One region of the Thermoanaerobacterium aotearoense genome, then DNA from elsewhere that is predicted to be linked to it. Evidence: riboswitches for the same ligand, from Rfam matches in the RefSeq annotation. Region 1 holds a riboswitch; the other holds the start of a gene.

What was found. Region 1 has a riboswitch for thiamine pyrophosphate ahead of thiT (energy-coupled thiamine transporter ThiT). Riboswitches for the same ligand answer to the same signal wherever they lie in the genome.
Region 2: another riboswitch for thiamine pyrophosphate. It lies ahead of thiD (bifunctional hydroxymethylpyrimidine kinase/phosphomethylpyrimidine kinase); the one in region 1 lies ahead of thiT (energy-coupled thiamine transporter ThiT).

The regions. Positions count from the first base shown of each region.
Region 1 covers NZ_CP047602.1:2,402,529-2,417,819, forward strand. The annotation lists gene argC (N-acetyl-gamma-glutamyl-phosphate reductase) at 1-276, opposite strand, end outside; gene GSH73_RS12035 (LiaF transmembrane domain-containing protein) at 518-1,018, shown strand; gene GSH73_RS12040 (hypothetical protein) at 901-1,695, opposite strand; gene GSH73_RS12045 (hypothetical protein) at 1,909-3,015, opposite strand; gene GSH73_RS12050 (hypothetical protein) at 3,054-3,614, opposite strand; gene GSH73_RS12055 (hypothetical protein) at 3,859-4,194, opposite strand; gene GSH73_RS12060 (hypothetical protein) at 4,237-5,316, opposite strand; gene GSH73_RS12065 (DEAD/DEAH box helicase) at 5,495-8,701, opposite strand; gene GSH73_RS12070 (phosphodiester glycosidase family protein) at 9,065-10,030, shown strand; gene GSH73_RS12075 (ferritin-like domain-containing protein) at 10,475-10,981, opposite strand; gene GSH73_RS12080 (CBO0543 family protein) at 11,108-11,545, shown strand; gene GSH73_RS12085 (phosphatase PAP2 family protein) at 11,535-12,077, opposite strand; gene GSH73_RS12090 (MGDG synthase family glycosyltransferase) at 12,091-13,206, opposite strand; gene thiT (energy-coupled thiamine transporter ThiT) at 13,407-14,045, opposite strand; TPP riboswitch at 14,103-14,201, opposite strand; gene GSH73_RS12100 (methylated-DNA--[protein]-cysteine S-methyltransferase) at 14,237-14,704, opposite strand; gene GSH73_RS12105 (hypothetical protein) at 14,729-14,977, opposite strand; gene GSH73_RS12110 (hypothetical protein) at 15,119-15,291, shown strand, end outside.
Region 2 covers NZ_CP047602.1:1,010,254-1,025,544, forward strand. The annotation lists gene GSH73_RS04980 (carbohydrate ABC transporter permease) at 1-284, shown strand, start outside; gene GSH73_RS04985 (carbohydrate ABC transporter permease) at 299-1,198, shown strand; gene GSH73_RS13855 (family 1 glycosylhydrolase) at 1,267-1,401, shown strand; gene GSH73_RS04995 (transposase) at 2,092-3,369, opposite strand; partial or broken gene tnpA (IS200/IS605 family transposase) at 3,560-3,973, shown strand; gene GSH73_RS13575 (carbohydrate-binding domain-containing protein) at 4,022-7,468, shown strand; partial or broken gene GSH73_RS05010 (transposase family protein) at 7,621-8,488, opposite strand; gene GSH73_RS05015 (flavin reductase family protein) at 8,759-9,310, shown strand; gene GSH73_RS05020 (ABC transporter ATP-binding protein) at 9,349-11,082, shown strand; gene GSH73_RS05025 (hypothetical protein) at 11,174-11,431, opposite strand; TPP riboswitch at 11,590-11,706, shown strand; gene thiD (bifunctional hydroxymethylpyrimidine kinase/phosphomethylpyrimidine kinase) at 11,771-12,580, shown strand; gene cytX (putative hydroxymethylpyrimidine transporter CytX) at 12,570-13,751, shown strand; gene thiM (hydroxyethylthiazole kinase) at 13,744-14,544, shown strand; gene thiE (thiamine phosphate synthase) at 14,547-15,176, shown strand; gene GSH73_RS05050 (ABC transporter permease) at 15,214-15,291, opposite strand, start outside.

The DNA of each region.
Region 1 (15,291 bases):
CCCACTACTGCATAATTTCTCAACTATATTCATTGCATATCCAGATGGAAGTGCTGCAAATACCACATCACAGCTTTCAACAATGTCGTCAATGTTTAGCTCATGAAGCTCAACATCGCAATATCCCTTCAAAGAATGATACACATCTTCAATTTTTTTGCCATTGAAGTTTTGAGATGACAAATATTTTATCTGGACATCTTCGTGATTTGATAAGATTCGAATGAGTTCTACGCCTGTATAACCTGTAGCTCCTAATATGCCGACCCTCACCATTGAGATCCCACCTTCAATATTTTATATATATTAATTTTAACTTATATTTATGCATTAAACATTAAAAAAATAATGTGAAATATGTATAAATAGTAGTTTATTTTTATATTTATTCACCGTTTTTATTATTATATCACCTTCTGAAATTTTTTCAAGTATTTTTTCGCAAAAATATAGTTAAATTTTCATCCATTTATAGTAAAATATAAATGAAAGCCAAAACTTTTCAGGAGGTTTAATCATGGGAAGAAAAATAATCGGAATTGTACTTATATTGTTAGGACTTATATATCTCAATGACAACCTGGGCTTGCTATCAAGATACGGAATATCATTAGATATGTCTAATATATGGCCTCTTTTTATATTGATACCAGGAATCATGATGGAAGTAAGCTACTTAAAGCAAAGAAAAAATCCTGAAATCTTAGTTCCAGGCGGAATACTTACATCAATGGGCATCATTTTTTACTTTGACATCTTCACAAACTGGATTTACTCTGAATACACATGGCCTCTATACATTCTATCTGTTGCAATAGGTCTTTTTCAGCTTTACATCGTAAGCAGGGATTTTGTACTGATGGGCTTAGTCATGGTAATTACCGCTACTGTAATATTAAGCTATACATCAATTTTGTACAACCAATTCTCCATCGTATGGCTAAACCCAAACTTGATAATCTCGATCATGATAATCTTATCGGGCCTTGCTTTAGTCATAAGGAGCCGGAGAAAGTAGTAGTAGTAAAAAGGCTGTTTTTCACTTGCAGCAATATTATCAATAACTGTGCCTTTCATATTCATTATTTGCCCTTTTTTATCAAGAGTATTTTCGATTTTAGCGGCAATATTTTCATCATCTGAATTAAATCCATTGCCAGTATCTTTTAAGTATTCTATAGATGGGACTGATAGCCTTACTATTTTCCAGCTTCCATCTTCTTTTGTAACAACAATAACACGATAGTTTATACCATTATATAGCCATTTATCTTCTTTATCCACCGTGAAGTTAATTTCAGCGTAAAAAATACGTGTATCGTCCAAATTTAAGTTTTCTCCAGATGAAATACCTGCAGCTACTACACCTACTTCCTTTGGAAGCTCTTTAATTTGAATCAACTTAGCCTCTTTCTCTTTAAAGAATGATTCTGATTTATTACTTGAAAGAAATTGTGTCATGGCTGTGCGATTAGAATTGGTAAAATAGTTCATATACTCATAAGGATCCTGATCGTTAATTGCTTGAATCATCCCTTTAATTACTGCAATAGAGTCATCAAAATTTGTCGTATTGCTCAGACTAACCGATTCTTTTGCGCTTGCTTTCGGTATTGAAGTAAACCCTGTAATCACTATACCTATTAAAAACGTCGTTATAAGCAGTACTGCTGTTAATCTTGTTTGATGTTTCATAAAAGATCTACCTCCCTCATATTTAAGGGGAATATTTCATAATTCTTTTCCTCACCTCCATTTTCTGCATTTCCCCTTCTACTTATATAAAAGCTAAATTTTTCTAAAAATATTCCACATCATAAAAATAATTCTTATCATTTTGCATATTATGCTCTTAACTTCCCATACCTCACCTATTATAAAATTAGGAATTATAAATTTATCTATCAATCAATCCATGCCGTTCACATTTGGAAAATAGACATCATCTTCGCCGATTAAAGTTTTCGCTTTAGGCATATTATATTTTGATGCAACATTTCCTGCCGTATCAATTATTTCAATATCATTTATCGTTCTGTGCATAATCCCTATAAGTTTATCATCCTTCACAGCAAATATATACAATTCTGTCCCTTCATTTTTATGCACTGGTATACTTAAAAACAAAATATCATTATAGCTTCCTAAAACATCTATATATTCAGGGAATTCACTGTTTAATGTTTCAGATGCGTATTTCTTCTGAAGATCAGATATATTATTTATAATTTTATAACCTACTTTTTCGGTATACACTTCTATAGGATTAGCTTGCGTTCTTATGATAAAATTTTCTCCGATAGTAGCCGTACGATTAGCCAATGGCGGAAAGCTTGGTGATAACTCTATACCTTTAATAGGTCCAACCTCTTGCCATTTAATGCTTTCTGATGCGTTATCATATTTTAAAATAAATAATTTTCCGCCACCTAATGTGAAACAAGGATAGAGCATTGCTGCACCATAACTTGTCTTGACTACCGATGTTACTGTTCCGCATTTTGTTGCTTCATATTTTTTGCCATCCTCTCCTTTAAAAGTATGAAGAGGAATCGTTATTTCATTCTCCTCAGTCTTACCGTCTTCTGTTAATGTTAACTTATACCTATTTTCTTCATCGCTTTTTACCAACTTTACGTCTTGTCCCCATATCGTCTTTGGTTGAAAATAAAAATCCGCTTTTTCTACAAAGTCATTAAATTTGTCCGATGCTTCTAAATAAGAAGGCAAAACTACATGATTATGTCCATCCCAAGCTATCGGAAATATCGTATATGATTCTTTATTTACTATCATCTTTTGTGGAATTTTATATAAGTTTTCATTTGTTTCTTTTATTTTATTATTTATCACATTCCAGTAATATATATCCGCCTTAAAGCTTCCAGCATCATCATTTAAAACAACAAATGGCACTTCAGCATTATTTCTCACTGTGTCAGAACAGCCAAAGAGTACAACAGACATAAGTAGCAAAAATATAAAAGCTAATGAAGTTCTAAACGATTTAACCACATCATCTACCTCCCGTATATAGCTTTTCTTAAAAAACTTTATGGTGATGAAGCAATATAACTTATACACCAGCCACCATATAAAGGCGACTTAGAAACTGTAATAAATCTGGTGAAGTACCCTTCCTCAGGAAATTTTTTAATATCATTTGATTTTTGCATATAATAAACGCAGTAAAGCTTAGAATGTTTTTCTACACTTTCACTACCATTCTTTTTCATCGTATCTGGATATACTTCTATTGATTTGATGTCAATTCTCTTTATATTTTTCAAATATTCTATATGTTCATTATACACATAACTGATATCTTCAGATGATTTATTTGCTGCATTATTTAAAAAATTGGAGGCACAAACAACGGCGAGATTATAATTCTTATCATTTATGCTATTATAATAGATATTTATTATTTCTTCCGGAGACGCATTTGAAATTTTAATTTTATCTTCCTTAGTCAGCATATTGAAATACTTTTGCGCTATTGAATTATTTCCCTTTTCTTTAATAACGCTGTTATTGCTTTTAGATGAACATCCGACCACGATAAAGGCAAAAAATATCAAAAAATATAAAACAGTTCTTTTAAAGAATACCACTACTGATCACCTCCATTTCCCGTATTTCCCCTTCTACATATATAGAAGCTAAATTTTTCTAAAAATATTCCACATCATAAAAATTATTTTTATCATTTTCAAATGTTATACTCTTAACCTCCCATGCCTCACCTCTATTATAAAATTAAAAATTATAAATTTTATTAATTATTCCTTAATTTTCTATTACAATCTTGTAACATAAAAAAACATGGCAAATGCCACGATAAATTTAATAATTAGATTATCTTTCATTTTTAACATAATAAATGTCGGGTTTTTTATAATTTACATATACAGTTAAAGACTCTCCTTCTTTATCAACACCTTTTATTATCCAATAAACAGGGCAAGGAGATTTTTCCTTGAGTTTTGGATCATCAAAAAATTTATCCAGATCAACTTCTAAATTTTTAAGCTCTTCTGATTCTACTTTAGTAATTTCCACTTTTTCTTTAGCTATTTTCAAAGCTTCATTATCAGATATTCCGCCTACCACATCTCCCTGTTTTTCTAGATTTGAACATCCTGTAAGAGCCGAAATAAGTAGTATTGTCATTATCCATTTTTTTGATATCATAAATATCACTCCAATATGCTTAAAAAGCATTTAGCAATTTATTTAATCCAAAGTAATCCACTCTGATTTGCACTTTTCTCCTTTGACGTACCACCACAGTATATTGTCTGAAATATTACCACCGCTTGTAATACCTGAATCTTTTAACTTCAATATCTCTCCCTTTTCTATAGAGTAAATGTATAAACCATCACCGTTAGTATTCCATGAAATAAATTTATCATTAAGTGAGCTATTCCAAACGCCTGTCATACCCCAATTTACAATAGTTTTTTCTTCTTTTGTCTTTATATTGTATAATTTTAGAATAGAATCGCCTGAATTCCATACTCCATATGGAAATTTAATTGATGCACCGCTAACTTTTAATCCTTCATCTAATATTCTTTTTTCGTTATTTTTAAGATTTACAAGAACCAATTTCCCATTTCTTGCCAGTGCTTTCATATCGATCTTCCCAATATCATATACAAGCCAATCCCCATCTAATCCTGGCTGCCCGAATTCTCCATCTTCAACATTTAATCTATCAATGATTTTATAAGTATTGTTTTCAATATCGTATAATTTGACAATTGCATTAACAGATTTCTCATCTTTTTCGAAAGCTGTCCATACAATTTTGTCGTTAGATGCAGCTATCAACGCTCCTAACAAAGTAGGCGTTTTTACTTTTGCATTTACAACATTTCCTTTATCAATTTCTATGCGACGATTGTCATCTATATTTTTAGCATACAAAGCCCAATCGCTTTTTGTCATATCGTTGCTGGATTCAACATACACGATCCAATTCCCCATGACTTTTGCATCATAAATATTTTTAGAAATTCCAGCATTAATTTTAAAAATTATTGAGCTGTCACTTGAGGTAACAAAAATGCTGTTGTCAACTTCAGGATTGACCTGCAAAAACACTTTTCTGCCATCATCAAGCACAGCTATTGGATGTGCATTTTCAATCGATGAGGTCTTTTTATCCTCTAACTCATCAAGTATATTACCATTTGTTTTATCAATAATTATATTATCATTGCTTAAGTCTGTATTTGTACTTTTAATACTACAGCCACCAAGTATTAAGATTACGATAATTAATAAACATAGTTTCACTTTATTCATAATAGCCTCCCAGACAAAGTGACTTTTATCAATATAGATTATACTCTTAACCTCCCATGCCTCATCTCTATTATAAAATTTAAAATTATAAATTTTATTAATTATTCCTTAATTTTCTATTACAATCTTGTAACATAAAAAAAGCAACTGCCTTAATCGGCAATTGCAAATCATTAAATCACATTGCAAAAAGCTCTTTTACTTCTTCTTCACTCAACTTAGTTATAAACGTTTCACCTGGATTTATGACAGAATTTATCATCTCTTTTTTCTTCTCTTGCAGCTTTACAATTTTTTCTTCAATTGTACCTTGCGTTATAAGCTTTATGACTTGTACTGTATTAACCTGCCCAATCCTGTGGGCTCTATCTGTCGCTTGATCTTCTATCGCCGGATTCCACCAGGGGTCAAAGTGTATGACAGTATCTGCGCCTACTAAGTTTAGCCCTGTTCCACCTGCTTTCAATGAAATCAAAAACACATCCGAGTCGCCTTTGTTGAAGGCTTTGACTAATTCTCCTCTCTCTTTCGTTTTTGTATCACCGTCTAAATACAAGTATGAAATTTTTTCCCTCTTTAAATTGTCTTCTATAAGCTTAAGCGCTGTCGTAAATTGAGAAAAAATCAGGGCCCTGTGTCCACTTTCTTTTAATTCCTGAATCAGTTCCATCAGAAGCTCCATCTTGCCGCTGGTACCTTTGTAATTTTCTACAAACATTGATGGATGGCAGCATATCTGCCTTAACCTCGTTAAAGCAGTTATTATCTTTATCTGGCTTCTTTCAAAGCCTTTATTTCGTATCTCTTCCTCTATTTCAGTCTTTGCATTCTCCAGGTACGCCATGTAAAGCTCCTTTTGTTCTTTCGTAAGTTCAGCAAATGACGTAGTTTCTATCTTCTGTGGCAGTTCTTTTAAAACATCTTTTTTTAGCCTTCGCAATATAAATGGCCTTATATGTTTGCTTAAGTCATTAAGCGCCTCTTCATTTTTGTATTTCACTATTGGCTTCTCATACTTCTCCACAAATTTTCTGTGAGACAGAAGGTATCCAGGCATTAAGAAGTCAAATATAGACCACAATTCAGTCAGAGAATTTTCTATAGGCGTACCAGTAAGCACAAAATACCCTTTGGCTTTTATCCTTTTAACAGATTCTGCATTCTGAGACTTTGGATTTTTTATATGCTGTGCTTCATCCAAAATGCAATAGCTAAATTCAATATCTTCATAGCTTTCTATATCCCTTCTAATCAATGGATATGAAGTTATGACTACGTCAGACTCCTCTATGCTTTTAATAAGGCTTCCCCTTTCGCTTTTGTTGCCAGATACCACTAAAGTCTTAAGACTCGGTGCAAACTTTTGTATTTCACTTTCCCAATTGTAGATAAGAGTCGTAGGACAGATGACTATTGCCGGTTCCTTATGCTTTTCTTTTTCATCCAACAAAAATGCTATAGTCTGTATCGTCTTTCCTAATCCCATGTCATCTGCCAGTATTCCACCGAATCCATATGATGACAATGTTTTAAGCCATTTAAACCCGACTTCCTGATATTTTCGCAGGACACCATTTAACTTCTCAGGCACTTCAAATTCAGCATCCATTGGATTTTTTATGGCTTTAACTAAGCTATCTAATTTTTCATCCTTATCAATCTTTAATCTGTCACTTTCAAGTTTTTCATCAATATAAAGCGCTTTATATTTTGGAATCTTTACAATTTCTTTCTTTAAATCCTTGCTGCTTAAGTCCAATGAATTAATGAAATTTGCTATTTTTACCAATTCATCATCAATAGGCAAAAAAGATCCATCAGGCAACTTGAAAAATTTCTTCTTCATTTTTATCGAATCAAATATCTTTGGAATGAGATCTCTATCTATATCGTCAATAGAAAAGCTAAATTCCAACAAATCGTCGTCTTGAATCCTAATGCTGCTGCTATACGATCTTTTGTAGAATTTCATCCTTTTAAATGATTCAGAATAGTACACATCAGCATATTTTTGAAGCACAGGCAAATAATTTGACACAAAGTTAAATATAGAATCTTCATCATCTAAGTAAACCGATTTATCTTTTACCTTAAATTCACACTTTTCAAAGATATCCAATATACGTTTTTCTGCAGCTTCATCCCTAATTAAAATGCAGTCACGCTTTATTTTCGTCTTTCCATCATCGTACAGATTTATGTTGTACTCACCGTAAGTAAAATTTATATCAGCGGTTATTCTTTCTCCTTCTTTATCAAGGTAAATCTTCGTAACAAGTGGCTCACTATAAAATTCCGATTTCACATCATCATCAATCGCGATGCTTCCTGCTTTATCTATATTTGGAAGTATTACTTCTGCAAACCTCTGCTTATCCTTCTCAGTAAATACAACGCTATTGGTGTTATTAGTAATGTATACATTGTAAAATGGCGCTAAAGCAAAACGCTGCTTATCAGAAACCTTGTATATTTTTCCATCATACACAAAAAAATTACCTCTGCTGTCTAACGCCTTTACTTTTTCAATTCCCTCAATGGTAAGCCTAAGGTTTTTCTCGTTATTTCCTTTCTCAAGTTTGAAATTAATAGGAAGATCATCAAAAACTACATCCACATCGTAATAGGTTTTCCCATCCAAAACTAAATTAAAGTGACTTCCCTTCATCACTTCAATAAATTTCTCCAAATTTGATGGCGTAAGCCTTACATACTTTCCGGAAACAACTGAATCAACTCTGTAATATGAATTTTCGGTATTGATTTTGTCAATCTCATATATCTCTCTCAAGAACTTTATAAGCTTCATATCTTCTTCTTTAAATGTATTTACGCTTGGATCAAACGAAAAACCTTTGCCAAATTCTACAACCATTCCTTCATCAATATCGTCAAAAAACTTCTTTATGCTTTTAACTACGTACAATTTGTCAATGCCCATTTTAAGGCTTAAAGATGTATTAAATTGATTAAATTGATAAGATTCTAATGTAACCTCTATATTAACAGGCTGCTTTAATTCGTCAGGTATGTATTCCCTTTTTTCAAATTCTTCAAATAAATCATAAGCAACTTTGTTTTTTAGATTGTCCTCTATCTCAGCTTGATTATTTTTTATATACATTAAAACTGCTGCAATGTGTTTGCAATCACCGTCGTATCTAGATTTTGCTGGACATGTACAGCTTGTGTACAACTCACCGTGATACTTTTGTATCATCACCCTGTACAAAGATGTGCCCATCACAAAAGCTTGAAATACAGTGCCAGCTTTGTTGTATGTAAAATTGTGTATCCTACCTGCCAAATAATATTCAATGCCTCTTTTATAGACACTATCATTTTCACACCTTTTTTTAATTTCCGTATCAGTTAACTGAATCATAACTACCATCCCAATCAATATAACTTTTGTTATTAATAATTATATCAAACAAATGTTTAAGCCGACACTATATAATTACAAATATATATTAAGCTAAAATGAGATTTTTTACAATACATGACAATACTTTTAGCAAATAATAGGCAACACTATGTTATTTAATATAATGCGGTTTACCTATAAAGTCAATATATTTTTTGAAAATTTTTTAAATTCCTGTTGATACCTGAATATTTTTTATGCTAATATATTACAGAGGATACTATGAATAACTACCATGTACAACATGGGACACCCAAAAAACTTAAACTAAAAATAAATGCCGTTTATAAATGAAAGGAATGAAAGTTATCTATGAGAAATATGATTTTGACGAAAAGAATTATTGTATATTTAGTTTTTGAATTCATATTATCAATTATTGTAATTCCTGTATTGATATTTTATGGGCCATTCGCAAATATAAGAAATACATTAGTTACATCTGCAATGACAACTTTTAGTCATAAATATATAGTTACATTATTCTTGCCTCAGAGTAAAATAGATGAAATCATGAAAAATTCTAATAATATCGCTACAGGCAGTAGCAATAAAAATATATTAAATTTTACAAATTCTCATGATAACACAATTGAAGTATACGACATATCAAGTAATAGATTTAAAGGCAAAGTAATATTAATACATGATCCAACAAGAATACAAGTTGGTGTATCAAGCAAATTGCCTAAAGAAGGGGAAACAGTAAGTACGATCGCTAAAGAAAACAATGCTGTAGTTGCAATTAATGCAGGTGGTTTTATCGGATATGTAAATGGAGCATGGACAGGCAGTGGTGGAATACCAGGCGGCATTATTATTCATAATGGGAAAATTTTATATGATAATGCATATAGTACAGATGGCAAAATAGATCTTATAGGATTTACCGATGATGGTAAATTACTTGTTGGTAAATACACCTTAGATGAAATAAAAAATGCTGGAATAAAAGAAGGAGTTAGTTTTAGACCTGCACTTATTATTAATGGAGAACCTATGATTAAAAAAGGCGATGGTGGATGGGGTTCAACATCAAGAACAGCTATAGGGCAAAGAAAAGATGGTACAGTAATATTCTTAGTAATTGATGGAACGTTTATTAGGGGTTTAACTGGTGCAACTTTAAAAGATGTTCAGAATATAATGCTAGATTATGGAGCGGTTAATGCCGCAAACCTTGATGGTGGTTCTTCAACAACACTCTATTATAAAGGAAAAGTAATAAATAATCCAATAAATCCACTTGGTGAAAGAATGGTTCCAACAATCTTTTATGCCAAGTAAGTAATTATTATGGTTAAAATTTTTATGAAAAATAGAATTATAAGCATCTAACTATATGTAAAAGAGATAATTTACGCATTGCTAAACTTAACTATTACTTAGCCAAACAAGTGGTAATTGAATGGTTTAAACATTTTTTGTGTATAAAAAACTCTGATCAGACCATGGATTAAATAAAACTTAACAAAAATAAAACTTAACAATAAAAAATACACCCACGATTTAGACAAAAGGTCTAATATCAAGGGTGCATTTTTTATTGATAGAATTGAATAAGAAATATCACCTGAATATTTTGCGTATATAGTTAAATATCCCCGAACCCACAACATGTGTCAATTTTACAAAGATTATTATAAAACTTAAAATCAAAATACATCCTACAATTGCAGTTAGCATAACAACACCTCATATACTTTTATTTACATCAAATTTTTTAAGTCTCTATATCGTTTTTATCATATTGCTTAGATCTATGAAGTGCTTTATCTCTTCATTTAATAATGTGATTGCAACTTTTTTCGTAGAGTCAAATTTAGCATCTTTGACTATTTCATCGTAAAATATTATAGAATCTTTTTCCGCTCTTATTGCCAATTCTACAGCTTCTTCAAATTTATTTATCCCTTGCAAAACTTCGTCAACAGCATCTTTCGATGGAAATACAGATGTATTGTAAAGCAACGTTAAATAAATAGATGCCTCCATATCAAAGTACAGGCTATCATCGCCTTTTTTCTCGTTTAAAAGCTTATTATAAAGTTCTTCAAATCTGGACTTATGTATAATTTCTTCTTGTGCCATGTCATCAAAAAACTTTCTCAATTTCTCATCGCCGGAGAATTTCTCCGAAGCCTTTGTATAAAATTCGTATCCTCTTTCTTCTATATCTATAGCAAGTTTCACCACTTCTAAGTCAGTCAAATATTTTTTCTCAATATCATTTAACATAACAACACCTCCCGAAAATTATTATCCTCTACTAACCATTTTATCATTACAAAATTTTCTAGTCAATCATCTTTAAAAGCCAAAATAATTTTTCCCATAGAGGACAAAATAACTTAAGGTGATGCTATGTGGTACATAATTTTTTCAATTTTTACAGTGAGTATATCGCTTTTTTTGATAGATAGAAAAAAGTTAAAAGTGCTGATACCTGCTTATCTGCTTTCATCTGTGATAGGCTTCTCTTTGGATGTGATATTTGACTTTACTTTGAAATACTATTATTACATTGATGCACCTATTCCAAATGGCATTCTGTCATTTCTGATGGAGACATTTATAGGCCCACCTTATGGCATGATTTTTATACAATACTTGCCAAAAGGGAAATTGCGCTACACCATATATATGGCTGCATGGATACTATTTCTGACTGCCATTGAAGCAGTATTTCACATAAACAGGCTTCTCATTTACAACAGATGGAATTACTTTTTCTCAGTCATAACGTACATCTTCACATTGTTAGCTATAACTCTTCAATACAAGTATCTTTTTAAAGAATAGGCAGCATCAAGCCATACATGTGCGTTATATATGAAAATAGGATACCAACGGTAGAGCCTATTATGACATCTGAAGGATAATGCAGTCCCATGTAGATTCTCGAAAGGCTTACTAAAATAGCCAAACTTACTAAGACAATAGTCAAATCAGGAAAGAAAAATGAAAAAGAAACAGCCAACGAAAATATAGCCGTAGCATGACCTGATGGGAAGGAATAATCCCTCAACAAGTACTTGAATGTATTGGCTTCAGGCAATACCATGTATGGCCTTGGCCTCGTGCATATTCTCTTTAAAACTTGCACAACCAAATGACTACTTGTCAAAGTAGTAAGAGCTTGAATAGCCGAAATCTTAACGCTATTTTTCCCAAACAAAATTAATAGCAAGCAAGACAAAATCGTAAAATACGGTCCTCCTATATGGGTTATTTTAGGCATGATCTTATCAAGAGTTTTGCATTTTATCCTTTCATTCAAAAGAAAAAATACATTTCTGTCCTCCGCAATGATCAATCTCTTCACTCCCGACACAAATGAAACCTCCTTACACCTTTAAAGCATCATTTTTTATATGATTTATAACTACGTTGCACACCTTGTCTGCTGAATTGTATATGCCGATTTCCTCCATGCGCTCTTTCATCTCATCTATCTTTTTCTTGTCAGACAAGAGATCTAATATCTTTTTATCTAATTTCTCTATGTCTTTAATTCTCAAGGCAATCCTCTTTTTAAGCAAAAATTCGAGATTTCTCTCTTCTTGTCCCGGTATAGGATCAAAAATTATCATAGGCAATCTCTTGATTATGGCTTCAGTGACAGTAAGGCCGCCGCTTTTAGTCACTAAGACGTCAGCAGCCTCCATAAATTCATGCACGTTGTCTACATGACCATACACAAATACATTATCGTCTGATATCTCCTCTATTTTAGCCTTTAAATTCTTATTTAAGCCACATATTACAGCAATCTGCAAATCTTTATGCCTCTGTATAACATTGACGGCTTTTTTTATGTTTCCGAGTCCAAGCCCACCGCCCATCACCATCACCAATGGCCTATCTACCTCAAAACCCAATTTTCGTCTTATCTCATTTTTATCTTTTTTGACGTAAAATTCTTCATCAATAGGTATGCCAGTCACATTTATCTTGTCATCAGAAACACCCATCAAATTCATCTGACTTTTCATCTCTTGAGAACCGACAAAATACCCGTCTATCTGGTGATGTATCCAATACGCATGGACATCATAATCAGTCAATATAGCGAATATTGGAATATTTAGATCTCTCTTTATATGAGACAGAATAGAGCAAGAAAACGGATGGGTGCATATTACAGCATTAGGCTTTAAGTTTAATACGTAATCTTTTATAAATGTATAAACGGATATGCCTACCAGCTTATTTATGCGCCTTTCTATCTTGTCCCTTTCCATCTCATAGAGATAACCCCACAGTTCAGGCGTCAATTTCAGCGTCTTTAGGTAAATCCTCGTCGTCAGATAAGACAAGCTTGGAAACTTCTCTCCAAGTGGATTTTCAACAAAAGCTTCAACTCCATCCATTTTTTCAAAGGCTTTTTTTAAAGCCGTCGCTGTCCTTTTGTGTCCAGTTCCTATATCTTCATAAAGTATTAAAATCTTTATTTTATCCATCAGAAAGACCCTCACAATCACTATATTGATTATCGCATTTAAACATTAAATTTAAATTAAATTTGTATTAAAAATGCGTTAAAATCTATCCACCAATATAGTTTATTTTTATTTGCTATCTAATATTATACCATCAAAATCAATTTATTGTATAAAATTTATAAAAACCCTCTTAGTCAAAAAGAGGGCTTTAATAAATTTTACGCTAAAGCTTTTTTCTTTATCATCTCAATTGCATTTCTAACTTGTGGAATAATAGAAACCACAAAGCAGATCAAAACCTCCACACCCACCAATATTCCATTTACAAGAAGCGAGTAGACGACAGGATTCATCCCTTTTGGTGCATAGCTGGCAAAGAAGAAGACACCTGATAGAAAATGTGAAAAAAACCTGCCAAACCCGCCAACCAAAACGCCAATGCTTAAGTTTTTCTTGAAAAACCCCGCAAGCCCTAAGGCTCCAAATGCTAATGGATAATCCAAGAGAAGCTGTATCCAATGCACAACATAAGGATCTTGTATTAGCTGAAGCATTCCATAAGCCATTCCCACCGCTATGCCTGGACCTGCTCCATAATAATATGCAAAGACAAACAGCGGAAGCATGCTGGCTGGCGTTATAGAGCCACCTTGAGGCCAATGGTAAAACCTTATATACGACAAGACAAATGATATAGCTATTGCTAATCCTCCATACACAAGCATCTTTGCGTTAAATTTCACGCTATTTCTCAGGATGTAAAACAAAAACACAGCAAATAAAATCGCGATGATGATGGAAAGTGTGGCAGGCTTTATCTTTGTGAAATCTGAAAAAATGCTTACAATGTAGGACATGAAAATAACCTCCTTTTGAGGCTATGTACCGCTTAAAACAAAAAAACCGCACACTGATGCGGTCTTTTGCCGCATTCCCTTCGTAGGCATTAACCTAATCAGGTTCTAGGGGTTTGGCATCTGCCATCTCAGCTAAAAGCACCCCCAGCGGACATAGTCTTTTGATTAATTTATACTATATTATAATGAAATTACTTTTTAAATGCAATACCTTCATGTTGAAGCAACAATGATTTTACATTAAGTCCTCCTGCAAAGCCCTTTAGCGTCATATCCGAGCCGATGACCCTATGACACGGTATGATAATCGGGATCGGATTTTTATTAAGGGCATTTCCTACAGCCCTTGATGCATTTGGCTTTCCTATTCTCCTTGCAATCTCACCGTATGTAGCGTAAAAACCATACGGTATCTTCATAAGCTCTCGCCAAACAGATTTTTGAAAGTCTGTCCCTTGTAAGTCTAACTTTACATTAAATTCTTTCAAGCGACCTTCAAAGTACAATCTAAGCTGTTCTTTGCAATCTGCAATAAGCGAATTTGTACCCATTAAACATTGTAAATGTTCTTCATTGGGAAAATCTATCCTCGTTATGCCATCTTCGCTTGAATATATTCTTAGCGTTCCAATGGGTGTATCTAAGTCATCCCGCAGCACATTACCACATCCTGATACATTTTGCTATTTAACGATAACTTCTTCTTCGACTTCATCTTCAACTTCAAAATCTTCATTAGATTCGTAAGAAGACTCACTTGATCCTGACTTGCCTGAAGCTGCTATTTTTGCTAAGCTTTTTTCTATTGAATCAATCTTTTTCATCTTTTTCATTGTATAAACTATGTAAAATACCAAAAAGATAACTGAAACAATCGGTGTTGCTAATGCTACAAAGTACTGCAGAAATAGCATAAATCCGCTTTGAACCATCCTTGACACTCCCTTCTAAATAAGATATTCACTATTTATTATTTCACAAGTAAACCGTCAAAGCAAGTATTATAAAAAATATTATAAGTTGCTTTTTTATTCAACAAATTTTAAAATAAAATCAAGAAAGGGTGTAATAAGATGAATTGGCTAGGTATTGTATTAGTAATTGCCGGTGTCATTTATTTGATGTATTCCATATTAAATAAAGATAAAGTTACTTACTATACGAGAAAAGCAAAAATAAGGCTTTTAAAATCAGATGAATTCTTGAAGTTGCAGCTTAAGTTTTCCATAATTAATTCCATATATCT
Region 2 (15,291 bases), 1.3 Mb from region 1:
ACTATGTCACTCTTCCATTTTTAAGACCAGTTATAGGAACACTTTTATTATTTGGAATGATTGGTAGTATCTATTCCTATAACATAGTTGCAATGATGTTTGGAAATGGTTCAGGATTTCCTGGAGAGTGGGGAGACTTAATTATGACAAATATAACTAGGAATTCATTCAATATGTGGCAATTTGGAACTGGTGCTGCTGCATCTGTTTTATTAATGATTACTGTTTTAATGTTAACCGGGATATGGTATAAAATTTTTAAAGATTCTTTAACAATGAATTGAAGGGGGAATCTTGTTTGATTAAAGAAGACGTTGTAACTAAAAGAAAATCAATATTGAAATTTAATTATAGAGAAAAGAAAAAAATTAAAAAAATAATTTCTTTATTATGTTTGTGGATATTTGTTGCATTTACAGTTTTCCCAATTATATGGATGGTTATATCTTCAACAACAAATCAACAAGATTTACTTAGTGGTGATATAAGGCCGAGTTTTAAAAATATATTAGCTAACTATCATGATATGTGGACAAATATAAATTTTGGGATGTATTTTAAGAACAGTGTTATAATCGTTTCATGTACGACAATTTTAGCTTTGTCTATTGCAATACTTGCGGGTTATGCACTTGCTAGATTCAAGTTTATAGGTTCGAATTTGTTTGGTATTGCAACGCTTGGAACACAGATGATACCAGGGATACTATTTTTATTACCTCTATATTTAATATTTATACAAATGCAGCAAACTTTTGGAATAAAAATGGTTAATACATATCATGGGATAATATTAACTTATTCGGCTTTTTATATACCATTCAGCATATGGATTTTAAGAGGTTTTTTTGCATCTATTCCGATGGAAATAGAAGAAGCTGCAAGAATTGATGGGTGTACTCAGTTTAGTGCATTTTTAAGAGTGATATTGCCTTTAGCAATACCTGGAATCGTTGCAACCGCGATATATATATTTCTTATGGCATGGGATGAATTATTATTTGCTTGGGTACTTACTACTTCAGCAGATGTTCAAACTATTCCTGTTGGTATAAGACTTTTTGTAGGCCAATATCAGAACAGATACGATTTGCTTATGGCGGCATCTACTGTAGTTACTATACCAATTGCTCTTATGTTTTTCTTGTTGCAGAAATATTTTATTAGTGGAATGACAGCAGGTGCTGTAAAAGGATAAAAATGAGTGGTTTCATTGAAAAAATTTAAAGATGATTTCATCTGGGAACTCTTACATAAGCATATCAGATAGAAGGTGCGTATGATGAAGATGGAACTATTCCATCTATAAGGGATACATTTCCAAAAACTGAAGGAAAGGTATATGATTACAATATTGGTGATTTTGCATGTGACTATTATCTTTTTGTAAGGATGATATAAAATTATTAAAAGATATATGTGTAAAGACGTACAGATTTTATATTCATGACCGAGGATTTTCATGGAGATTGATATTTGATCCAAATGGTATGAATTTCCATGAAAAGATTATTGAGAACTTAAAAAATGATATTTTACCTATTTAACAATTTATAATTGGTGTATGACATAATGAGTATGGCACGGGAGGATGACCAAATATAGGCAGTAAATTGGTATTTAAGATATGATATAAAATTATTTGATGAGTTTTGCGATTCAATATTACAGTGGATAACACATAATGACCATGGTACCTCTATTTTAAGTTATGCATTAGGTGGGCATGCGCTGGACCATAAAATGGAAAATGGAAAGTGGTATTAAAAAGTAATAATGGAAAATACACATGAATAGTACGATGAGTATAAAAGTTTTTAATGTCTGTATAATGGGGTTAAATACCTCAGCTTAAGTTGAAACCTGTAGGTCAACAAAATAAATATTCACTTCTAGTGAAAAATAGATATGAGCATAATTAAAAAATCGATCAAAAATAAAAACCAGAATAGGTAGGTAATGTAAATGATAAAGGCTAAAAAATATACTTGAACATTTAAAACTAAATAAAAGAAAAAAAAGAGCTGAAAAAGGGCATAAAAATCCTGTAGATAATTGATGGCAAAAATTGAGAACTAAAACATATAAAAATTAAGCTAAACGCTTTAAACCATCAAGAGATTTAATTTTATCGATATTACCTGATTTATATGCAACAATAGCAAGTGTCAATAAAGTAATATGGCCAAAAGTATTTAAATTACTTACAGAATCAATGTTTCTAACGTATGCCCTTTCAAAATCTAAAGCTTTAAAGCGGGAATTATATCTTTCTGATTCTGTCCTTAATTTATATTTGGATTTGAAATATATAGAATTTCTATCAATTGAAGACCTGTAATCAGTAGATATAGAAGTATATTTAATGCAACCCCTGTACTTTTTGCCATTAAAGTATTTGGGATGATGGCATGGGCAAAGAGAATCATTTTTAGACTTATAGTATTTACAACGATGTTTTTGCTTAATAAAACCATCGAAATACTCTTTACCATCTTTAATCATTGGAATACCTGCATCACAGACAACATGACCATCATCAGTTAATTTATGCGTTTTAGAGCCTCTCTTATTAAGAGGAATAAAACAATGACCATGGAGGGTGTCTCTCACAAAACTATAGACTTTCTTAACATCATAGCCTTTGTCAGCAATAAAATTGACACCTTCAAGATTAAACCAATTGTTGGTTTCAGATAAAAGAGGGATTGCAGCATCAAAATCGGGGATATTAGCAGGAGTGGTTACTTCAGCAATAGGAAGACCAGACAAAGAATCAATAATAATATGGTTTTTATATCCCCAATAAAATTCAAAATTTTTATTAGAAGAATCATTAGAAGCAGTATGAACACCAAGTCTACAATCCTTGTCAGACTTAGGCTGATTATCTTTAGAGAATTTATTTTTAGAAAAACACTTAGGATTATTGAACTTAGTATTAGCCTTAATAGGAGTAGAATCCAAAGAAATAGATTCACCAGAAATAAGGCCGAAATCCTTAAGAATATTAACTTGATTCTGCATAACATAAGACAAATATTTATGATCAAAATTTTTAAGGAAACGATCAAAAGTCCAATAAGAGGGCAACTTTTTAGTAATATCAAAACCGCAGAGGTGAGCAATAATAAGATTATTATTAAGATAATCAATGAGATCAGAAATCTCACCGAATTTCTCAGCTTTCATAACAATGATGGCTCTAAAGAGGGCATGACGAGAATAACCTCTAGGGCCAAATTTAGAAGGCGGGAATTCAGGAATGGAAGACAAATCAAGATTGCTAAATAAAGAAGTATAAAAATCAATTTTAGGTTGAGAAGTAAAAAGGTCAATAATGTTTAAAACTTGTTGAAGCTGGTACATGTAGGGTTTCCTCCTTTAATGTTTAATGATGCTAATAATACAATAATTCGACATAAAAGGCAGGAAATCCTACATATCAGATAAAAAATTTTCAGGGTGATAAGAAAAAAGCATATCTTAAAAATGGCTAAAATCAAGGCTTTTGAGATATGCACAAGTCTAAGTGAAAAATAAACTAGAGGTGATAAATATGCAAAATTATAGAAAGTCGTCGCATGCTACGTATGATCTAAAATATCATGTAATATGGATAATAAAATACAGAAAACCTGTATTGGCCGGAAAAATAGCAGAAAGGACAAGAGAACTAATAAGAATGGTATGCAAAAATAACGAAGTAGAAATATTATCAGGGCATGTGTCAAAAGATCATATACACATACTAGTGTCAGCACCACCACATTTGTCAGTAAGTAAGGTAGTACAATATATAAAAGGATACAGTTCAATAAAGCTTCTGATGGAAAATAAGGAGCTTAACAAACAATTTTGGGGACAACATACGTGGGCATGAGGATACTTTGTAGCAAGTAGTGGCAATGTAACAGATGAAGTGATAATAGTATATATGCAAAATCAAGACATTAAAACTCAATATCCTTAAGATTTTGGGTTTTAAAAAAATAAAATAAATTAAAGGAGGTCATATAAAATGAGCAAGATAGCGAGACAGATAATAACTGTTTTCGTGACCCTTGTACTGGCAGTATATTCTATCCCTATTATTGGGGCAACCAGTAAGCAAAGTTATGAGACTGAAAAGTATCCATACTTACTTGGAAATGATAATGTAAAAAAACCATCTGTAGCAGGAGCTTTACAAGTTGTCGAAAAGAATGGACGGAAAATACTTGCAGATGAGAATGGAGATCCAATACAACTTCGTGGCATGAGCTCTCATGGATTGCAGTGGTTTCCGCAAATTATTAATGATAATGCCTTCGCAGCACTTTCTAAAGATTGGGAGGCAAATGTAATACGACTTGCAATGTATGTTGGCGAAGGAGGATATGCTACAGATTCAAGTGTTAAAGATAAGGTAATACAAGGTATCGATTTGGCTATTAAGAATGACATGTATGTTATTGTTGACTGGCATGTACTTAATCCTGGCGATCCAAATGCAGATATATATAGCGGAGCTTTGGATTTTTTCAAAGAGATAGCGCAAAAATATCCAAACGATAAGCATATTATTTACGAATTGGCAAATGAGCCTAATTCAAATGCTCCAGGTGTTACAAATGATCTGGATGGCTGGGAAAAAGTAAAATCTTACGCAGAACCTATCATCAAAATGCTAAGAGATACGGGAAATCAAAATATTGTAATTGTCGGCAGTCCAAATTGGAGTCAGCGTCCAGATTTGGCAGTGGAAGATCCTATTAATGATAAAAATACTATGTATTCAGTGCATTTTTATACAGGTACTCATCTTACGGAAGAGGATGGCAAACCAGGATATGTTTTTGGTAACATGGTATATGCAATTGAACATGGCCTTCCTGTTTTTGTAACGGAGTGGGGTACAAGTGATGCAAGCGGAAATGGTGGACCTTATTTAGATGAGGCTGATAAGTGGCTTAATTACTTAAATGAAAACAATATCAGCTGGGTCAATTGGTCACTTTCTAACAAAAATGAGAGTTCTGCAGCTTTTACACCTTATGTGGCAGGAGAAACTGAAGCAACTAATTTAGACCCAGGACCTGATCAAGTATGGAGCATCCCAGAGCTTAGTGTTTCTGGAGAATATGTTCGTGCACGCATAAAAGGAATTCCGTATCAACCAATTGATCGTTCAAAAAAACCATATAAAACAGTAGTATGGGATTTTAACGATGGAACGACTCAAGGGTTTGTTGTAAATAAAGATAGTCCTATACAAAGCATCAAATTGTCAAATGAAAATAACATGTTAAAAATTGATGGTATGAAGGATAGTAAAGATGTTTCTGAAGGAAATTTTTGGGCGAATGTACGTATTTCGGCTGATGAGGCAACTATAAAGCCAGATATATTTGGAGCAGGTGAGTTGATGATAGATGTAGTTGTTTTAGAGCCTACTACTGTGTCAATTGCTGCTGTTCCGCAGAGTACCAATCATGGATGGGCTAACCCTAATCGTGCTGTCATAGCTACTCCGGATGATTTTGCGTTACAGTTGGATGGCACATATGAAGCTACTTTGATTATAACTAAAGACGATGCTCCAAATCTTGAAGCTATTGCAACAGATACGAGTGACAATACTTTGACTAATATTATTCTTTTTGTTGGTGTAGAAAATGAAGATACTGTTTATATAGATAATATTACAGTGTCAGGAAATCGTACAGTTGTTGAGCAGCCGGTTAAAAATGATCCATTGGGGACTGCGATGTTACCATCAGATTTTGAGGATATGACTCGTCAAGGCTGGGATTGGGATCAATCATCAGGAGTAAAAAGTGCACTTACTATACAAGAATCAAATGGTTCCCATGCCTTATCATGGGAAGTTCAATACCCTGATGTAAAACCTATTGATAATTGGGCTTCTGCGCCTCGTCTAATTCTTCGAAACATTAATGCTACCAGAGGTGATAATAAGTATTTGGCATTTGATTTTTACCTTAATCCAAGCCGTGCAAATAAAGGTTCGCTGGCGATTAATTTGGCTTTTGCACCTCCAAGTTTAGGTTATTGGGCTCAAGAATCTGACACATATAATATACCGTTAGAATCGCTATCTCAGCTTTCGAAAACGAATGATGGATTGTATCACTTTAAAGTTAGCTTTGACCTTGATAAAATTGCGGATAATAAAGCAATTGCACCAGATACTGTTTTACGCGATATAATCATAGTCGTTGCTGATGAGAACAGTGACTTTATTGGTAGAATGTATTTAGACAATGTAAAATTTGAGGTAGATAACCAATCACAAAATGGTAATAGTAGTTCAAATGTATCTGCATCTTCATCGTATACATCAAATTCAGTCAATGAAAAGCAACAAGATGTAATAATAATATCTGGTAACAGTGTATCAAAAATTGATGAAGATAGTATAATGAATGATATAAAAGATACGAGCACAAATGAAATAGTTTTTGATCTTACAAAAGTTGGAGATAGTAATCAAAAAGTTCTTGAAGTGCCAGTAAGTATTTTGGTTTTAGCATATGAAAACAATAAGAACATAGTAGTAAACTCTGGTGAAATGAAATTTGAATTAGCAAGACAATCTATAAAATTAGATGGGTTAAGCGATTCTGTAAAATTTCATATAACTAATAATGAAAATAGTAATAATGGTGAACTTATGCCTATTACAAATTCATACATCATAAAAATAACTTCAGGTGACAAAGATGTAGAGATGACGTTACCAATTATTTTGTCATTAAATGTAAATAGAGCAAAAGATATAAGAAAAATAGGAATTTACAGCTATGATGAATCGAATGGTCAGTGGAAATATTTAGGTGGAAGTGTAGATAAAAGTACGAAGACAATAACATATGATGCGATATCATCGTCGGTTTATGCAGTATTTGAATTAGAAAAGAACTTTAAAGATGTTAATAGTGATTTTTGGGCTGAAGATGTAATAAGCGTACTTGCAGCAAAGCACATTGTAAGTGGAGAAAACAGCAATAATTTTGCACCTAATGACAAGATTACAAGAGCTGAATTTGCATCAATGGCTGTAAGAGCATTAGGAATTTCTGAAACATCGTATAAAGGAGAATTTAACGATGTAAAAGGTGACTCATGGTATGCGGGTGCTATACAAGCTGCATATGGTGCAGGCATTATAAGTGGTGATGGTAAACAAATAAGACCTGATGACCCATTGACAAGAGAGGAAATGGCTGCTATTGCAATGAGAATATATGAGAAATTAACTCAGTATAGTGACATAAATGGAAATACTTCTTTCACTGATGATAATGAGATAAGTATTTGGGCAAAAAATGCAGTTTTAAAAGCCATGAAGCTTCAAATTATCGAAGGAGAGCCGGGCAACAAATTTAAACCTAAAAATGAAGCTACAAGAGCGGAAGCAGCAGCGGTTATATATAGTGTTTTGGATAAAGTAGGTAATATATAAGTATGCTAATATTTAATAAATTTATATTAATTGTGAGTTATATGTTATATGTAGATGCATAATAGCATCTTTTTTTTGCCAAGGAAAATAGATAAAGCAAATATTTCTGATTTTAGTAAATGCATATTTGGATAAAAATATAAAGAAACTATAGATGAGAAAATTAGAATTGTCTCGGTACCTAATTCAGTATCAGTACAAATAAATGCAATGTAGAGCATTCTCATTTTTAAAAGCTTTCTCAGGCCAGCACAATACTACTACAGCATTATCTATGCCATTTAAGGCTCCTTCATAACGATATACCCAGTACCTAGAAGTGTTCACTGTAACAAGGTGAACTTCGTCCTTTTCGATATATTGGGCAAAATCTTTTATCTGAATTCTGATGCCTTGTGGATAGATAATTCTGTTAGTTTTTAGTGCTCCTATGAGATGGTATCCTCTTTCAAAATGTGCTTCTATTACTTTTTTGTTTATGTACCATGAATCACATAGTCCATATGCTAGCCCTTTAGGTATTGGAAGCATAGATACCATTTCACATATTCTTTCGATTTTGCTTTTGCCACCTTTTTCATAGCGTTCAATGTAGTAAGGCAATACTACTTTGCCGCAGGATAGCATCATGGTAAGAAGTTGATGTCCCCAAACTTGTTTCCCTTTTAGATGTGATTGATGGAATCCTGTTGCCTGGATAGAATGCTTAGCCTGTGACGAAGGCTTCGTCTTTTCAGCAATAGTATCATCAAAAATCACAAATATCGGCTTGTTGCTAATTTGGGATAATTCAAATATAATACGAATAACTTCTCGCCTTATAGCTTTCCATGCATATTCTATATTCCAAACACCTTGGCTTAAAAATTTGCCAAAGGTAGTTCTATGGCAATTAGCAAAGCTTAAATTAACTACATCAGTAACAGTATCACTATAACCCTTTTGAGTGGCAGCAATTATAAATTCTAAAATATGGCGAATAACAGGCTTAGAGAAATATAATGCAAAATTTATTTTCATTAAGTACTAGATTATTGATGAAATTTCTGTTATTCTTTTATTATGAGACATTTGCTCCACTCCTATGATTAATATTGTTTTGGTACAGCAATATATTAATACCATAGAAACGAGCATTTGTCTCTATTTTTTATTAAATTTTTTCATGTAAGTTTATTATGGTAATTTATGTTAGTGATTTTTCTCATCTATAGTTAGTATATTTATTATGCTATAATATAGTAATATAAGAATTATTTACAATACTCTTGTTATTAGGAGATGATAAAATTGGCATTTACAGAAATATCAATCAGAAAAGCATTTACATTTCTTGAGCCGGGACCTGTTATACTTGTTACGACAAGGGAAGGTGACAAAAATAATATAATGACTATATCATGGCACATGGTTACGGATTTTATCCCGCACATTGCAATATCAACAGGAGCGTGGAATCATTCATTTACAACGATGATGAAGACGAAGGAATGTGTGATAGCAATTCCTGGTGATGATATGATTGAGAAAGTCGTAAGAATTGGTACGGTATCAGGTACGGAAGTTGATAAGTTTAAGGAATTTGGACTGACACCATTGCCTGCAAAAAGTGTAAAGGCACCTCTTATAGAAGAATGTATTGCATGTATAGAGTGTAAAGTCGAGGATTATATTGAAAAACATGGGATTGTTGTACTGGAAGGGATTTGCCTGTGGGTAGATCAAGACAAAAAAGGGAAATATACATTTCATGCCAATGGCGATGGTACTTTTACAGTAGATAGTGATAAGGTGCTAAATTACAGAAGTATGATGGAAAAATGGATTCCTGAGGGTGTGTGAGAGAGTAATAATCGGACTTAATAGACGGGGGGATTTTTTTGAGGCTTATAAAAAGGTTTGCGTCGTATTACAAGCCGCATATATGGCTATTTATACTTGACATGACCTGTGCATTTTTCATATCAGCGTCGGATCTCGTCTTTCCAATGGTGACGAGAAATGTAATAAACAATGTTATACCAAATAAAGAATTTAACCTTATATACAGATTTGCAATACTATTAGCAATTATGTACTTTGGAAGGATGATACTTGAATACATAGTTGGATACTACGGACATGTTTTAGGTGTAAACATAGAGTACGATATGAGAAAGGATGCTTTTGCACATCTTCAGAAACTGTCTATGAATTACTATGACAATACAAAGACAGGCTATATAATGTCAAGGGTTGTCAATGACTTAAATGAGATAGCAGAAGTAGCACATCATGGTCCAGAGGATCTTTTTTTGTCTATCATAAGGATAATAGGTACATTCATACTTTTGCTTACAATTGATGTGAGACTGACATTGGTTGTATTCACCATAATACCTTTTATGTTTATATACATGTATATTTACAACAATAAGTTTGAAGTTATATGGAAGAATGTCCGTGAGACGCAGGCACAGATGAATGCTACATTGGAAGAAAGCATTACAGGAATAAGGGTCGTCAAATCATTTGTAAGGGAAAAATTTGAAAAGCTTAAATTTGACAATAAAAGCTCTATGTACAAAAGCGCCAGGTCAAAAGCAGTTAAGCATATTGGCATATTTGATTCCAGTGTAAATTTTCTTTCTAATATATCAGTTGTGATTACTCTTGCAGCAGGTGGTTATTTCATATCAAAAGGACTTATAAATACAGGTGATTTGGTGGCATATATCATATACATAAGCCAGTTTTTGCAGCCTTTGACTGTGCTTTTAAGATTCGTAGAGCAATATCAACAGGGAATGGCTGGATTTAGGCGGTTTGTGGAGCTTATGGATACAGAGCCAGAGATAGCTGACAAAAAAGGTGCGATAGAGTTAAAAGATGTGAAAGGCAATATTGAGTTTGACAATGTCACATTTAGCTACGACAACAAAAAAGAAGTTTTATCTGGAATAAACCTTAAGATAAAACACGGGGAGACGGTTGCGATAGTAGGGCCGTCAGGTGCAGGTAAGACCACACTTCTAAGCCTTATACCGAGGTTTTATGAGATAGATGCTGGCTCCATAAAAATTGACGGTATAGATATAAGGGATGTGAAGCTTTCATCATTGAGAGAAAATATAGGCATTGTCCAGCAGGATGTATTTTTGTTTTCGGGCACAATAAAAGAAAACATCTCATACGGTAAATTAGATGCTAGTGACGAAGAAATAATAAATGCGGCCAAAGCTGCAAATGCTCACGACTTCATAATGGAGCTAAAAGATGGCTATGATACGTATATTGGAGAAAGAGGCGTTAAATTATCTGGTGGGCAAAAGCAGAGAATATCTATTGCAAGGATGTTTTTAAAAAATCCTCCGATACTTATACTTGATGAAGCAACATCGTCACTTGATAACAAAAGTGAATCGATTATCCAGCAGTCTATTGATAATCTATCGAAAAACAGGACTACCCTCATAATCGCTCACAGGTTAGGAACTATAAGAAATGCTAAACGGATAATCGTACTTACTGAAAATGGAATAGAAGAAGAGGGCACGCATGAAGAGCTTATGAATCGAAAAGGTGTATATTATAATCTGTACAACTACCAGCAGGAAAATTTGACAATAGTTTAAGGAGGTTGTCAAATCATCATTATATGATTTCATTTTGTCATATATAGGTATGCGCTTAATAACGCATATCTATATATATTTTCGATTTTCTTTAAGTCCCTTGCTTAATAAATAAATTATATATTGATTTAAGCTGGTGCCCTCTTCGTCTGCAGCTTTCACTAATATAAGGTCTTTTATATGGTATAGTTATAGTCAAGTTTTCAAAATGATATGTATAATGGCTAGAGCCTTTTGAAGGTTGGGTTCGAACAAAGCCAACATCTAATAAAATTTTATCAATTTCTTCAAAACGCACTGTTTTAGGATTGTTTTTAATTTTCTCGATTAACTTTTCTTTTTTGGACATAAGCTATCATCTCCAAACTTCTACGATATTATATATGACATTATATATAATGTCAATAGAACAAAGTTATTGTACAATTACCAGCAGGAAAATTTGGTGATAGAGTGAAATATCCTGTACAAGTCAGATAATTTGTGTTAAAATAAAGTAAAAGTAAATATTTTTGTCTGGGGAGCTGGGGTGATAGCCCGGCTGAGAGTTAGCAGCTATTTCTGCTATGACCCATAAACCTGATCTGGATAATGCCGGTGTAGGGAGTACATTGGACTTTAAGTGTGCTTATCCAGCACACTTTTTTCATTTTTATTTCCTTAAGGCAGACAAAAAGGAGGAATTGATGTGAAGAAGTTACTTACAATTGCAGGCTCAGACAGCATTGGCGGTGCTGGCATAGAGGCAGATTTAAAGACGTTTTGTGCCCTTGGAGTATACGGCATGTGCGTCATTACGGCAGTGACGGCACAGAATACTGTAGGTGTTTTTGATGTGAGGGAGATGGATGCAGATATCATAAAGAAGCAGATTGATTGCGTATTTGATGATACAGAGGTGGATGCCGTAAAGATCGGCATGGTATCAAGCCAAGAGATCATTGACGCCATTGCATCATCTCTTAAAAGATGGAATCCGAAGAATGTCGTATTAGACCCTGTAATGATATCGAAAAGTGGGTATTACCTTCTTAAGAAGGATGCCATAGACGCTTTAAAGACAAAACTTTTGCCTATGGCAGATATAATAACGCCAAATATACCAGAAGCATGTGAACTCACCGGAATGAATATTGAGGGAATTGAAGACATGAAGGAGGCTGCAAAGAAAATCATCGACATGGGTGTAAAAGCTGTCGTTGTAAAAGGCGGTCATTCTGTAGAAAATGCTACTGATGTATTTTACGATGGAAATGAATTTTTAATCCTGCCACAGGAGAGGATCGATACTAAAAACATACATGGGACAGGATGCACGTACTCTTCTGCTATTGCTGCATACCTAGGCAAAGGATTAAATTTAAAAGATGCAGTTAAGAGTGCAAAAAGCTACATAACAGAAGCTATTAAAAATTCTCTTGAGGTAGGGAAAGGTGTAGGACCTGTTGGACATTTAGTAGATCTTTACAGGAAAGCAGGCATAGACTATGAAGATTAAAAACTCGACGTTATTTTTGATATGGGCAGGTGCGGCAATATCCATTGCTGAGGTTTATACAGGTTCATTGTTTGCACCATTAGGCTTTACAAAAGGGCTTTTAACTATCTTTCTAGGTCACATAATCGGTACGTTGTTTTTTGCGCTGGGAGGACTTATGTCCTATAAGGTTAAAGAGCCTGCAATAGAATCAACTAAGGTCGTTCTAGGAGACAGAGGCATGATCTTTATAGGATTTTTAAACGTGCTTCAGTTGATTGGTTGGACGGCTGTTATGATATTACAATCTGCAAAGGCTTTCAATGGTGCTATTGGCATGTCTACTTCTTTAGGGATTTTTATTGTAGGTGTATCTGTTTTGATATGGACTTTATTCTTTGACAGCGAAGCTTACTGGATAAACAATATTGCTGTTGTACTTCTGTTTATCTTGACTATTTTCGTAGTTGTATTTTTAAAAGGCGGGAAAATAGCGGAAGTAACGGGAGACATGAGCTTCAGCGGTGCAGTGGAGCTTGCTGTTGCTATGCCTGTATCATGGCTTCCACTGGTAGGGGATTACACTATGAACAGTAAAGATGGAAAGTCAAGCTTTATATATACATTTGCAGGTTACTTCATAGCAAGCTGTTTCATGTATTTTATAGGTTTATATGTTGCGCTAAAAACAGGCGGCAAAGATATAATTTCATACTTTGCATCAATAAAAACAGGTGTTGTACCGCTGCTTATAATACTTTTGTCGACGGTTACTACGACTTTTATGGATGTTTATTCTGCTGCTGTTTCCACATTGTCCATTGTCAAAGCAAGATTAAGCAGAAAAAATTTACTTGTAATATATTCAATAGTAGGTTTGATTGCAGCATATCTATTTCCAATGGACAACTACCAAAACTTCTTGTATGCCATAGGAAGCGTGTTTATCCCGGCGTATACTGTGGTATTTGAGGATTTCTTCTTGATGAATAGTAAAAGCAATAGGCTTCTTAATGTACCTGCAACTATTTCATTTATCGTTGGAGCTTTAACGTATAATTACCTTACATACTACGGCACAAACCTTTCAAAGTGGTTTATAACGCCAACGATAGGAACGATAATTTTGACTGCTGTAATATATCCAGTAATTAAGTCTTTAAATAAGAGAGAGGAGAAAATTTATGATTGAAGAAGCAATAAAAGTTTTAGAAAAATTAAAAAGAGAAGTACCGCTTGTTCACGCAATAACAAATTACGTCGTAATAAACGACAATGCCAATGCGCTACTTAGTATCGGGGCATCTCCTGCAATGGTGATGTCACCAGACGAAGCGTATAATTTTACAGCAATTTCAAATGCTTTGTATGTAAATATAGGCACTATAAATAATGAGACTAAAGAGACAATAATCAATTCTGTAATATCAGCAAAAGACCACAAAAAACCAGTTGTCCTAGATCCTGTAGGCTGTGCTGCCATAAAAAGCAGAGTTGACTTTGTAAATATGCTTTTGAAAATAGGAGAAATAAGCATTATTAAGGGAAACGGCGGAGAAATAAAGGCTCTATCAGGTGAAAGCGCAAATGTCAAAGGTGTAGACTCCCTTGATGACAGCGGAAATGTTGATTCTTGTGTAAAACTTGCAAAACATACAAAGACGGTTGTTGTATCGACAGGAAAAGAAGATTATATAAGCGACGGCAGGAGAGTGGTAAAAGTAAATAACGGTGCAAATCTATTTACAAAAATAACAGGGGCAGGATGTACTTTAGGTGCAATAATGGCCGCTACTTCAGCTTGCAGCGATGACAAAGTGATATCATCATTAGCAGCACTTCTTATTATGAATATATCTGGTGAGTTGGCGGAAAAAGAGTGCAATGCCCCCGGATCATTTAGGACAAAATTTATAGATTATCTATACATTCTAGACTCTGACATGATAAGGAAATACGCTGATATTGAAGTATTGGAGGCGTAAGCATGAAAGATTTTGACATATCTCTTTATTTGGTTACTGACAGAAAGCTTTTGAAGGCTGGTAGAGATTTTTACGATGCTGTAGAAGAGGCACTAAAAAACGGCGTTACTATGCTGCAGCTTAGGGAAAAGGATGTTTCATCGAAGGAATTTTATGAGATTGCTAAGAGATTAAAAGATATTGCAGCAAAATACAGCATTCCGTTTATAATTAATGACAGAATCGATATAGCTCTGTCTGTTGATGCAGACGGCGTTCATCTAGGTCAAGAAGATCTGCCATGCAGCATTGCAAGAAAGATCTTGGGAGATGATAAGATAATCGGCATATCTGCTGGATGCGTAGATGAGGCGGTAAAAGCAGAAAAAGACGGTGCTGATTATATAGGGGCAGGTGCTGTATTCTATACAGGCACAAAGAAAGACATAGGCGAAGCAATAGGGCTTTTGAATTTAGAGAAAATTAAAAAGGCAGTGAATATACCTGTTGTCGCCATCGGAGGTATAAAATACAGCAATGCACAAGATGTGATGAAGACAGGCGTTGATGGAATATCAGTTGTATCAGAGATCATGGCATCAGATGATATAGGTTTTGCCACAAGGCGATTAAAAGATGCTATATCAAAGTAGGTATGAAAAGCACATTCTTGTAAATAGGATGTGCTTTTTAAATTTTGCCAGCATCTTTTTTTATCATAAACCTGCAAAGGTAGATCATGATAAGAGAGCACATGACCATTATAAC